DNA from 3 places in the Aeromonas sp. 25-248 genome. Region 1 is predicted to be linked to each of the others. Evidence: predicted binding sites of a transcription regulator. Region 1 holds the regulator's gene; each other region holds the start of a gene.
What was found. Region 1 encodes sigma-54, which starts transcription at its own class of promoters, with help from an activator protein. Its sites were predicted from a motif close to TGGCACNGTTTTNGCTT; they were not measured.
Positions count from the first base shown of each region.

Region 2: the regulator sigma-54 is predicted to act here: its motif matches at 1,979-1,995, upstream of fliE (flagellar hook-basal body complex protein FliE).
Region 3: the regulator sigma-54 is predicted to act here: its motif matches at 1,724-1,740, upstream of ACVDHI_RS03345 (FlgO family outer membrane protein).

Region 1 is NZ_JBRKTB010000008.1:13,505-16,778, forward strand. Features, by position in the region: gene lptA (lipopolysaccharide transport periplasmic protein LptA) at 1-9, shown strand, start outside; gene lptB (LPS export ABC transporter ATP-binding protein) at 22-747, shown strand; gene ACVDHI_RS12700 (RNA polymerase factor sigma-54) at 813-2,252, shown strand; gene hpf (ribosome hibernation promoting factor) at 2,273-2,560, shown strand; gene ptsN (PTS IIA-like nitrogen regulatory protein PtsN) at 2,563-3,009, shown strand; gene rapZ (RNase adapter RapZ) at 3,050-3,274, shown strand, end outside.
Region 2 is NZ_JBRKTB010000004.1:75,963-79,236, reverse strand. Features, by position in the region: gene fliF (flagellar basal-body MS-ring/collar protein FliF) at 1-1,566, opposite strand, end outside; gene fliE (flagellar hook-basal body complex protein FliE) at 1,622-1,939, opposite strand; gene ACVDHI_RS08320 (hypothetical protein) at 2,069-2,455, opposite strand; gene befA (beta cell expansion factor BefA) at 2,595-3,274, opposite strand, start outside.
Region 3 is NZ_JBRKTB010000001.1:723,725-726,998, forward strand. Features, by position in the region: gene ACVDHI_RS03340 (LPP20 family lipoprotein) at 491-916, opposite strand; gene ACVDHI_RS03345 (FlgO family outer membrane protein) at 1,005-1,625, opposite strand; gene ACVDHI_RS03350 (flagellar assembly protein FlgT) at 1,891-3,042, shown strand; tRNA gene ACVDHI_RS03355 (tRNA-Arg) at 3,093-3,169, shown strand.

The DNA of each region.
Region 1 (3,274 bases):
AAGAAGTAGGAAACAACAGCCATGGCAGTGTTAAAAGCAACGGGTCTGCAAAAGAGCTACAAGCGCCGCATGGTGGTCAGCGATGTGAGCCTGGAGGTGGGAACGGGCCAGATCGTGGGCCTGCTCGGCCCGAACGGCGCGGGCAAGACGACCTCCTTCTACATGATCGTGGGCCTGGTGCAGCGGGATGCCGGCCTCATCACCATCGACGAGCAGGACATCAGCCTGCAGCCCATGCATATCCGTGCCCGCAATGGCATCGGCTATCTGCCTCAGGAGGCCTCCATCTTCCGGCGCCTGTCGGTGTTCGACAACTTGATGGGGGTCATGCAGACCCGCAAGGGGTTGAGCCGCGAAGAGCGGGAAGATAAGGTCGAACAGTTGCTGGAAGAGTTCAATATCACCCATATCCGCGACAGCCTGGGCCAGAGCCTCTCGGGTGGGGAGCGGCGCCGGGTGGAAATCGCCCGGGCGCTGGCGGCAGAGCCGAGATTCATTCTGCTCGATGAGCCCTTCGCAGGTGTTGATCCTATTTCAGTCATCGATATCAAAAAGATCATCCAGCATCTGAAAGAACGCGGGTTGGGTGTGCTGATAACGGACCACAACGTCAGAGAGACGCTGGATGTGTGCGAGAAGGCCTACATCGTCAGCCACGGCAAGATGATTGCCGAGGGCGCGCCGGCCGATATCCTCGCCGATGAGCAGGTCAAGCGCGTCTATTTGGGCGATCAATTCAGTCTATAGTAAGGGGGCACCCCTCATTTTTGTTAGGTGACTGCCTCGCTGAACATAAGGATATCCCGACGTAGATGAAGCCGACATTACAGTTGCGTCTCGGTCAGTCCCTGACCATGACGCCACAATTACAACAAGCGATTCGTCTGCTCCAGCTCTCCACCCTGGAACTCCAGCAGGAAATTCAGCAAGCGCTCGACAACAACCCCTTGCTGGAGCAAGAGGAGAACGAGGCGCAGGAAACCAGTCAGACAGAGACACAGGACGCCAGTCAACTCGACTCCAGCGATGCCATGGCCCAGGAGAGCATGCCGGATGAACTGCCGGTGGACACCACCTGGGACGAGGTCTACTCGGCCGGTACGGCCCAGAGTGCAGGCCCCATCCATGACGGGGAAGACAGCGTCTATCAGGGGGAGACCACCGAGAACCTGCAGGACTACCTGCTGTGGCAGATGCGGCTCACCCCGTTCAGTGATGTGGATGCTGCCATCGCCCTTGCCATCATCGATGCTATCGACGAATCCGGGTATCTGACTGCCACCCTCGAGGATATTCAGGCTGCAGTCAGCAGCGAGGAGGTAGAAGTCGAACTGGATGAGATAGAAGCCGTGCTCAAGCGGGTGCAGCATTTCGATCCGGTCGGCATCGCCGCCCGTTCGGTGCAAGAGTGTCTGCTGATCCAGCTCGGCCAGTATTCGCCGGACCTGCCCTGGCTCGACGAAGCCAGAGAGGTGATCCGCGAACACATGGACCTGCTCGGCAATCGCGACTACCGCACCCTGGCTCGCAAGACCCGCCTCAAGGAGAGCGATCTCAAGGAGGTGCTGGATCTCATCCAGCAACTGGAGCCCAGACCCGGCAACGGCATCATCCAGAGTGAATCCCAGTACGTGATCCCGGATGTGTCCGTGGTCAAGAAGGGTAGCAAGTGGGTGGTTGAACTCAATCCGGATTCTGCTCCGCGCATCCGTGTCAACGAGGCCTATGCGGCCATGGCGCGCAATGCCCGCAGCAGCACGGATACCCAGTTCATCCGTTCTCATTTGCAGGAGGCCAAGTGGTTCATCAAGAGCCTGGAGAGTCGTAACGACACCCTGCTCAAGGTGGCCAGCTGCATCGTCGAGCAGCAGCAGGGCTTTTTCGAGTACGGCGAAGAGGCCATGAAACCCATGGTACTCAACGACATCGCGGAAGCGGTGGAGATGCATGAGTCGACCATTTCACGGGTCACGACCCAGAAGTACATGCATACGCCCCGCGGCATTTTTGAACTGAAGTTTTTTTTCTCCAGTCACGTCAATACGGAGGGAGGAGGAGAGTGCTCATCGACCGCTATTCGCGCCCTGATCAAGAAGCTGGTGACGGCGGAAAACCCCGCCAAGCCGCTTAGTGATAGCAAGATCGCGGATTTGCTGGCCGAACAGGGTATTATGGTGGCGAGACGCACGATCGCAAAGTACCGTGAATCCTTGTTGATCCCGCCATCCAATCAGCGCAAACGCCTGGTTTAGGCAAACAAAAGGAAGACGTTATGCAAATTAACCTGACCGGACACCATGTCGAGATTACCGAAGCTCTGCGTGATTATGTGAACAACAAATTTGCCAAACTCGAGCGTCACTTTGACCATATCAACAACGTACACGTGGTGTTGAGCGTCGAAAAACTGAACCAGATCGCCGAAGCCAAGCTGCATGTCAGCGGGGGAGAGGTGTTCGCCAATTCGCAGCATGCCGACATGTATGCGGCGATTGATACCCTGCTGGATAAACTGGATCGGCAGATCATCAAGCACAAAGATAAGTTAAATCAAAAATAACTATGCAACTTGAACACATACTGAGTCGGGACTGCACCAAGAGTGCGGTCCCTTGTACCAGCAAGAAACGCGCGCTCGAGATCATCAGTGAACTGGCCGCAGAGCGCCTCGGCGCTTCCCGCCAGGTCCTGTTTGAAAGCCTGCTGGCGCGAGAAAAGATGGGTAGTACCGGGATCGGAGCCGGTATCGCCATCCCCCACGGCCGGATTGACGACGCCTTCGCGCCGACCGCCGTGTTGATGACCTTCTCCGAGCCCATCCCTTTCGATTCTATCGACAATCAACCGGTTGACCTGCTCTTTGCATTGCTGGTGCCGGAAAGCGAGTGCAAGCAGCACCTCAAGACTCTTTCCCTGATGGCATCCAAACTGGGTGACAAGGCCGTCTGCCGCCAGCTGCGCCAGGCGACCAGCGACGAAGAACTCTATCAGATCATGACGTCGGCCTGAGGCCGGGTCTGACACAGCCACGTTGGCGTGAGGGGACAAGATGCAGTTAATAGTAGTAAGCGGTCGTTCGGGCTCCGGCAAGACGGTGGCCCTGAGGGTGCTCGAGGATCTCGGGTACTACTGCGTGGACAACCTGCCGGTCAACCTGCTGCCCCAGTTGATCGTGTCGGTGGAGAGCCAGTATGACAAACTGGCTGTCAGCATCGACGTGCGCAACCTGCCTGCCCAGGCAGACAGGCTGGAGAACCTGCTGAGCCAGGTGCGC
Region 2 (3,274 bases), on a different contig from region 1:
ACCGAATACCGGTTCGGCCTCGGCCTGGGCGGCCAGCAGGCTCAGTTCGTCGTCGCCACCCAGCACGGTGTGGTTGTCGAAGTCCAGCTCCCCTTCCGGCTTGGCGTCCGGGTAGAGCAGGCGCTTGAGCATGGGCCGCACCACGGTGACGATGAGCACTATGATGACCAGCACGGAGGCGGCGATGCGCACCGCGCGCCAGAACCAGGGCTGCTCGTAGAGGGGGATGTCGGCCACGGTCTCGAGTTCCGGGCGGTTGAACGGAATGGCGACCACCTCCAGGGTATCCCCCCGGGTCACGTCAAAGCCCAGACCGCCGCTCAGCAGACGGCGCAGGGTATCGAGTTCGGCCTGGCTGCGGGCTTCCCGGGTCACGGCACCGTCGGCGCCGGGGATGGCCTTGTAATCTACCGCCACCGACACCGTCATGCGGCGAATGCCGCCCTGCTGGCGCCGGATGTGGCTGACGGTGGTGTCCAGCTCGAAGTTGCGGGTCGCTTCCTTGCGGGAACGGCCGGAAGAGGCGGTTCCTTCCCCGCCGGCAGCCTGCTCGGGAATGTTGGACGCAGCGGGCGGCTGGTTGGAGAGGGCGCCGGGTACCCCGCCGTTGCTGCCGCTGGCGCTGTTCTCTTCCATGGTCATTTCGGAGCGCACCGCCGGCAGGTCCGGGTTGTAGGTCTTGCGGGTCTGCTCCTGCTGGGAGAAGTCGAGGGAGAGATCCACCTCTGCCGTATAGTTGTCGGCCCCCAGCACCGGGATCAGGATGGCGTCAATTTTTTGTTTGTATTCGAGCTCCTGCTTCTGCTGCATCGCAAACTCCTTGCGGGTCTGGGCAGAGAGGGGATCCTGGGAGCCGGAGTTGAGCAAGCGACCGTTCTGGTCGGTCACGGTGACGCGGGTCGGCTCCAGACCGTGAACGGCGGAGGCGACCATGTCGACGATGGAGTCCACCTCACCCTGGCCCAGGGCGTTGCCCTTGAGGCTCAGGACCACGGTGGCGCTGGGCTTGCGTTCGTTGCGGGCGAACACGTTGTCTTTCGGGATAGCCAGCAGCACCTGGGCCTTGGCGACGTTCTGGAACTGCTCGATGGCGCTCGCCAGCTGACGCTCGCGGCTCAGTTTCAGGCGCTCGCTCTCCATGCGCTGGCTGACGCCGAAGCTGGAGTCCTTGAGCAGGATGGCTTCGCCGTCGTTGCTGGCGTCGCTGTTGTTGGCCAGACCGGCGCGGGTCAGGCGCAACCGGATGTCCGCATAGTTTTCGGCACTGACCAGCACGCTCTTGCCATCCACCTGATAGGGGATCTTCTGCTGATCCAGGTAATCCAGGGTGGAGACCAGCTCCTGGGTGGTGAAGGTGCCGAGGGGACGCATCTCCGGCTCCTTGCCCCACAAGAGGATGAAGACAGCGATGGCCAGACAGATGGTCAGCCCCAGGATCAGGGTGATCTGGCGCAACACATCGGTGTTGGACAGGAAGCCCAGCGCCGAGCTCTTCTGCTCGTGCTCGTCGAGGGCGGCCGCCCCCTCGTTGTTGATCAGCAGATCGCCGTTTTGATCAGTTGCCACGGTTTATGTCCTTGTTGCTGACATCTTCATGATGCTCGGTCGCCATGGGCCCGAGTTACACCGGCATGTTCATGATGGTCTTGTAGGCATCGACCATCTTGTTGCGCACCTGCACCGTCGCCTCGAAGGCGATGGAGGATTTCTGGCCGGCGATCATCACCTGGGAGAGATCCACCGACTTGTCGCCGAGATCGAAGCGGGTACGCAGATCGTTGGCGGTGCCCTGCAACTCGTTGACGTTGTCCAGGGCCTGTTGCAGCATCTGGCCGAAATCCGAACTGACCGGACGACCGGGCTGGGTCAACGGCGTGGCACCGGCTTCCACCTTGAGGGCCTGCATCTCTTGCATCAGGCTGCTTGCGCTAATTTCCATCTTCCCTTCCCAGACAAATCATTGACACTGACTGGCTTGAAGCAATAAAGGTGCCAACCAGAGCGAGATCTCGAGATCAGGGATAAAAGAGGGGCGCGATCAGGCCGGCGGGCACCGGCCATCCGGGGATCAGGTTGCAGAGCCGGGGGGATCGCCCAGCAGCAGCCGCAGGTAACTCAGGTGCAGATCGTAGTGCTCGCCTGCAGGCAGCTTGGCCAGCACCTCGTCGCGCAGGTAGCGGGCCTTCTCCCCCGCCTGCTCGGGGGCCACCAGCCCCACGCTCACCAGCCTGGCGATGATGGCATGGGAAAGCGCCAGGCTGGCCTCGTCGGCCTCCCCCCAACCGAAGGATGCCCCCTGATCACTCTGTGTCAGGCAGGGCTCGAGCGGTGCTACCAGATCCTCCCAGACCCAGAACGCGGCCGGGATCCCCTCCTGCAGGCGCAGATAGATGCTCTGCTTGTCCCACTCCCGGCGGTGGGCAGCCATCCGCTCCTGTTCGGCCTCATGGGTCATCTTGCTCTCCTTGTCGCTGGACTCTGTACGGCGCCCATGAAAAAGAGGGCCCAAGGCCCTCTTTTTACTGCAAGTCCCGACAATTAAACAGAGTGCACCTCGATCTCCTCCAAGAAAAAACGAGTCAGATCGGCAGGGATCACTTGTTCAGGTCATCATCCAGCCAGTACTTGGAGCCCGAGATGTTGGCGTCAAGCAACAGCCCCTTCTCGCCAATCTGGTAGATGGCCATGCCCCCATTGTATTTGGCGGTGAGCTCGGCGCTCTCCTTGCCCGCCACGGCGCCCACCTCGGAGGTGGCTTCCCACCCCTTGCTGACGAAGGCATCGAACCTCGCCTTGTCTTCGAACAGGATCACCTGCTGGTAGAACTTGCCGCCGATCCCGGCCGCAAGACCGGCACCGAACATCTTCATGTAGGTGTGCTTGCCACTGGTGCGATTGACGGCCACCCCGGCCCCCTGATTGGTGTGGATCATCAGGGAGAACTTGCGCGAGTCGAACACCGCATAGCCATAAGCCTTGTCAAACAGCAACTTGGCCGAGGGCTGTTCGTTGAACAGCCGCACCAGGGCGGTATCGGCCATGGTATCGAGGGCGGTTCTCGCCTCCTCCGGGGTCTTGGGCTCGAGCATGGTGTCGAGCTTCTTGTCGGCGGCGGTCAGCCACTCCTTGCCGGTGGCCGCGCTCTCTGCCGTCCAGGCCCCCGCCTTGTTGTAGGCCTCGGCCCCCCAGCTGGACACCGACTCCCAGGTCTCCTTGGAAAAATCGGTGATCCCCTTCCACGCCTCCTTGCTGGTATCGCTCACCGCGGTACCGA
Region 3 (3,274 bases), on a different contig from region 1:
CCCGCCCTTCCCTTCCGGCGTTAAACCGCCCTCCACCCCCTTCCTCGTGGACCCGGGATCCTGGCGCTGCTGTCTTTCCACTCACCATCAGGCCATCTTCCTCCCGTTGCGGCCCCCTTTTGCCGCCTGCCGGGCCTATCTATCGTTTGGCTTTATTTAACGATATGACCATATCGTTAGATTTCCCTAAACAAAAAAGGCCGCCATTCCGACCCCCGGGCACCTCTTGTTCTACTTCAGCCCCCTGTTTCCTCGCCACAGGCCGGATCCCGCCCGGCACCTCAACCCCGTTTCTCCTGCCGAAGACCAGTTCCCCCCAAGACGCCAACCCCGGTTATCCTCCCCAGGCCCAATGCAGTCCAAGGCACCAACCCGGTTATTCCCCGCAGATCCGAGCCCCTTCCCGACCAAACAAAAAGGCGAGCCTGCGCTCGCCTTTGTCTGTGCCGTGATGATCGCCGGGCTCATGCCGGCGCCCCCCGGACCCGCCCTAGAACTGGCCCGCCATCAGCTGGTTCAGGTGATAGAGGTTGCGGGTATCGAGCTCCAGCTCGGTGGCATAGGTGTTGCCACGGGGATAGGTCGCCACCACCCGGGCACCGCGCACCATGCCCGCCACCGACACATCCAGGGAGTTGGAGGTCTGGGTCAGGTCCTTGTAGCTGCTCTGGCCGCGCACCTGCTGGCCATTGAGCTGCTCCGCCAGCTCCCGGTAGGCGTCCATCTTGGAGGCGCGGATCGCCTGCAACATCTTCTCGGACTGGGAGGGACCGGGCTGGATGTCGATCACCGCATACCCCACCGCCTTGAGCACCGGGAAGTCATCGGGCTTCTCGCCCACGTCATAGTTCACCACCCGGTTGCCACTGCACGCCGTCAGCAACATGGCCATCAGGCAACCCAACAAGATTTTCATCGCTGTTTCCCCGTTTTCCTGTTCACCACACCCGATGTTTCACGGCTCAATGTCAGCCAGCCCGCTTCACGCTTCATGACGCGCCACCTCAAGGGGTCAGGTTGACCAGATGGCCGGACGGGCTCTGGCCCCCCCGCATCAGGTAACCGCGATTGATGGAGGCCCGGCCAAAGGAGTTGCTGGCACCGGACAAATATTGTTTCGGGATCAGGCTCTGGGCCGTGGTCTCCACCATCTTGGTGCGCAGATCGATGATGCGGGCGTTGACCAGGATCCCCTGCTGATTGCGGCTGAAGGTGCCGGTCAGGATGCGGGAGATGGGCAGCCGGGACGAGAGATCCTTGTAGTTGCGGCTCATCACGAAGTCCCCCTGCGGGGTCACCTGGATGTTGCCCGTGGTCTTGAAGTCCACCACCACCTCACCGCGCCGGTTCAGCTCGTAGATGAAGCTCTCCTCGATCTGCTGCCCCATCCAGTTGGTGTCCTTCAGGGTGTCGAGATCGACAAAGGAGGCGACCGCAATGGGCTCGGTCAGGGTCGTGAGAGACTTGCGCTCCATCAGCTGATCCGTCATGCGGGCCACCAGCCAGTTGAGCTCCATCCCCTTCGCCGCCTGGCGGGGGTCTCCCAGCTCCCGATTGATGGGGTCGGCCGACCCGCAACCGACCAATGCCAGCGCCACCGCCAGCACCGTGATAACTCTCTTCATGGATACCTTTCCTGTATCTGCACCTGACCTGTTATCGGTCGCAACCGCCAACACTTGAGGCGGGAATGCGCGCAGGATCCTCGATGATCCCCGGGCAAAGGCGCGCACTGTGCCACCGGAGCCCGCCGCGCGGGCTCCGGCCGGGGAAGAAGGCATGGTTCTTGCTTTTATTTGGTCACCCGCTCCGGTCCAGACCGGATCTGTGTCCAGGATCCCTGACCCGCCCCACCGGCGGCAGCGGGGTCGCCCACTCAAGGTGTTTGTTATGAAAGTTTCGCTGCTGTTCACCCTGCTGCTGGCCAGCCTGTCGGCCAGGGCCGAACTTATCGAGGCCCAGGGCAGTGCCGCCATTCTGGGGGGCGACGAGGTCTACGCCCGCGAGCAGGCGACCCGGGATGCCCTGCGCCAGGCGCTGCTGGCCAGCGGTGCCTCCGTCTCCAGCATCCAGCGCCTGGAAAACGGCAGCCTGCGCTCCGAGCAGATCCAGATCCGCTCCGGCGGCGACATCCGCCAGTACCGCCTCAAGCGCGAAGAGGTGCGCAACGGCCGCATGTACATCACCCTCGTGGCCGACATCCAGGCGGAGCGGCAGATCTGCCAGACCCAGCACTACGCCAAGGATTTGACGCTGGTGCGTCTGCGCATGCGCTACCCGGACCAGGCGAGCACCGGTGCCCTGGACGACATGCCCGCCGATCTCTCCCGCCGGCTGTTTGAAACCCTGGCGACGACGCCCCAGGTGGTCGCGCGCCAGTGGCTGGACGAGAACCTGCGCATCGATCCTCTCCATCTGCAACAGGGGGATCGCAGCGCCCTCGAGGAGATCAAGGCCCTGAGCCTGCGCACCGACAGCCAGTATCTGGTGCTCGGCAGCATCGACGACCTCTCCCTCGAGCCCCAGGGCAACGCCCTCACCAGCTGGTATGAGGATCCCGTGCGCAATTTCTCCATGCAGCTCTACCTGTTCGACGGCATCAACGGCAGCCTGCTCGGCCGCAAGGAGTACAAGGGCCGCGCCAACTGGACCTTCTCCAAGCGGGAGCAGGTGGGCAGCAGCGGCGGCCAGTTCTGGCAGTCGAGCTTTGGCCAGGAGGTGGGCTACCAGTTGAAGGAGGCGGCCCAGGACATCGCCGCCGAACTCGCCTGTGCCCCCGTCACCGCCCGGATCGTGGCCCAGCACGAGCGCGGCCCCCACATCAACCTGGGCCGCCGCAACGGGGTCAAGCTCGGGGACCAGTTCCGGGTCCAGCACAGCGCCGACTTCGTCGACCCCTATGGCAAGTCCAGGGTGATGCGCAACCCCGCAGACGGTCTGTTCGAGGTGGTGCAGGTGTTTGAGGATGGCGCCATCATCAGCAGTCAGAACAAATATTCGCCGTTCAATGTCCAAATCGGTGACCTGGCCGTATTGGAATAGGAATCAAGGGTTTAAAAGCACAATGCTTCTTGTATAATGCCCGCCACAAGGTTCCCGTAGCTCAGCAGGATAGAGCGGTCCCCTCCTAAGGGACAGGCCACTGGTTCGACTCCAGTCGGGAACGCCATACAAAACAAGGGGTTAGCGTCGTCATGGTGCTAACCCCTTGGTCGTTTTTGGCCTCGTACCCCTCTCCATACCCCTCCAGTGCAGTTCATTGCACAACACCATC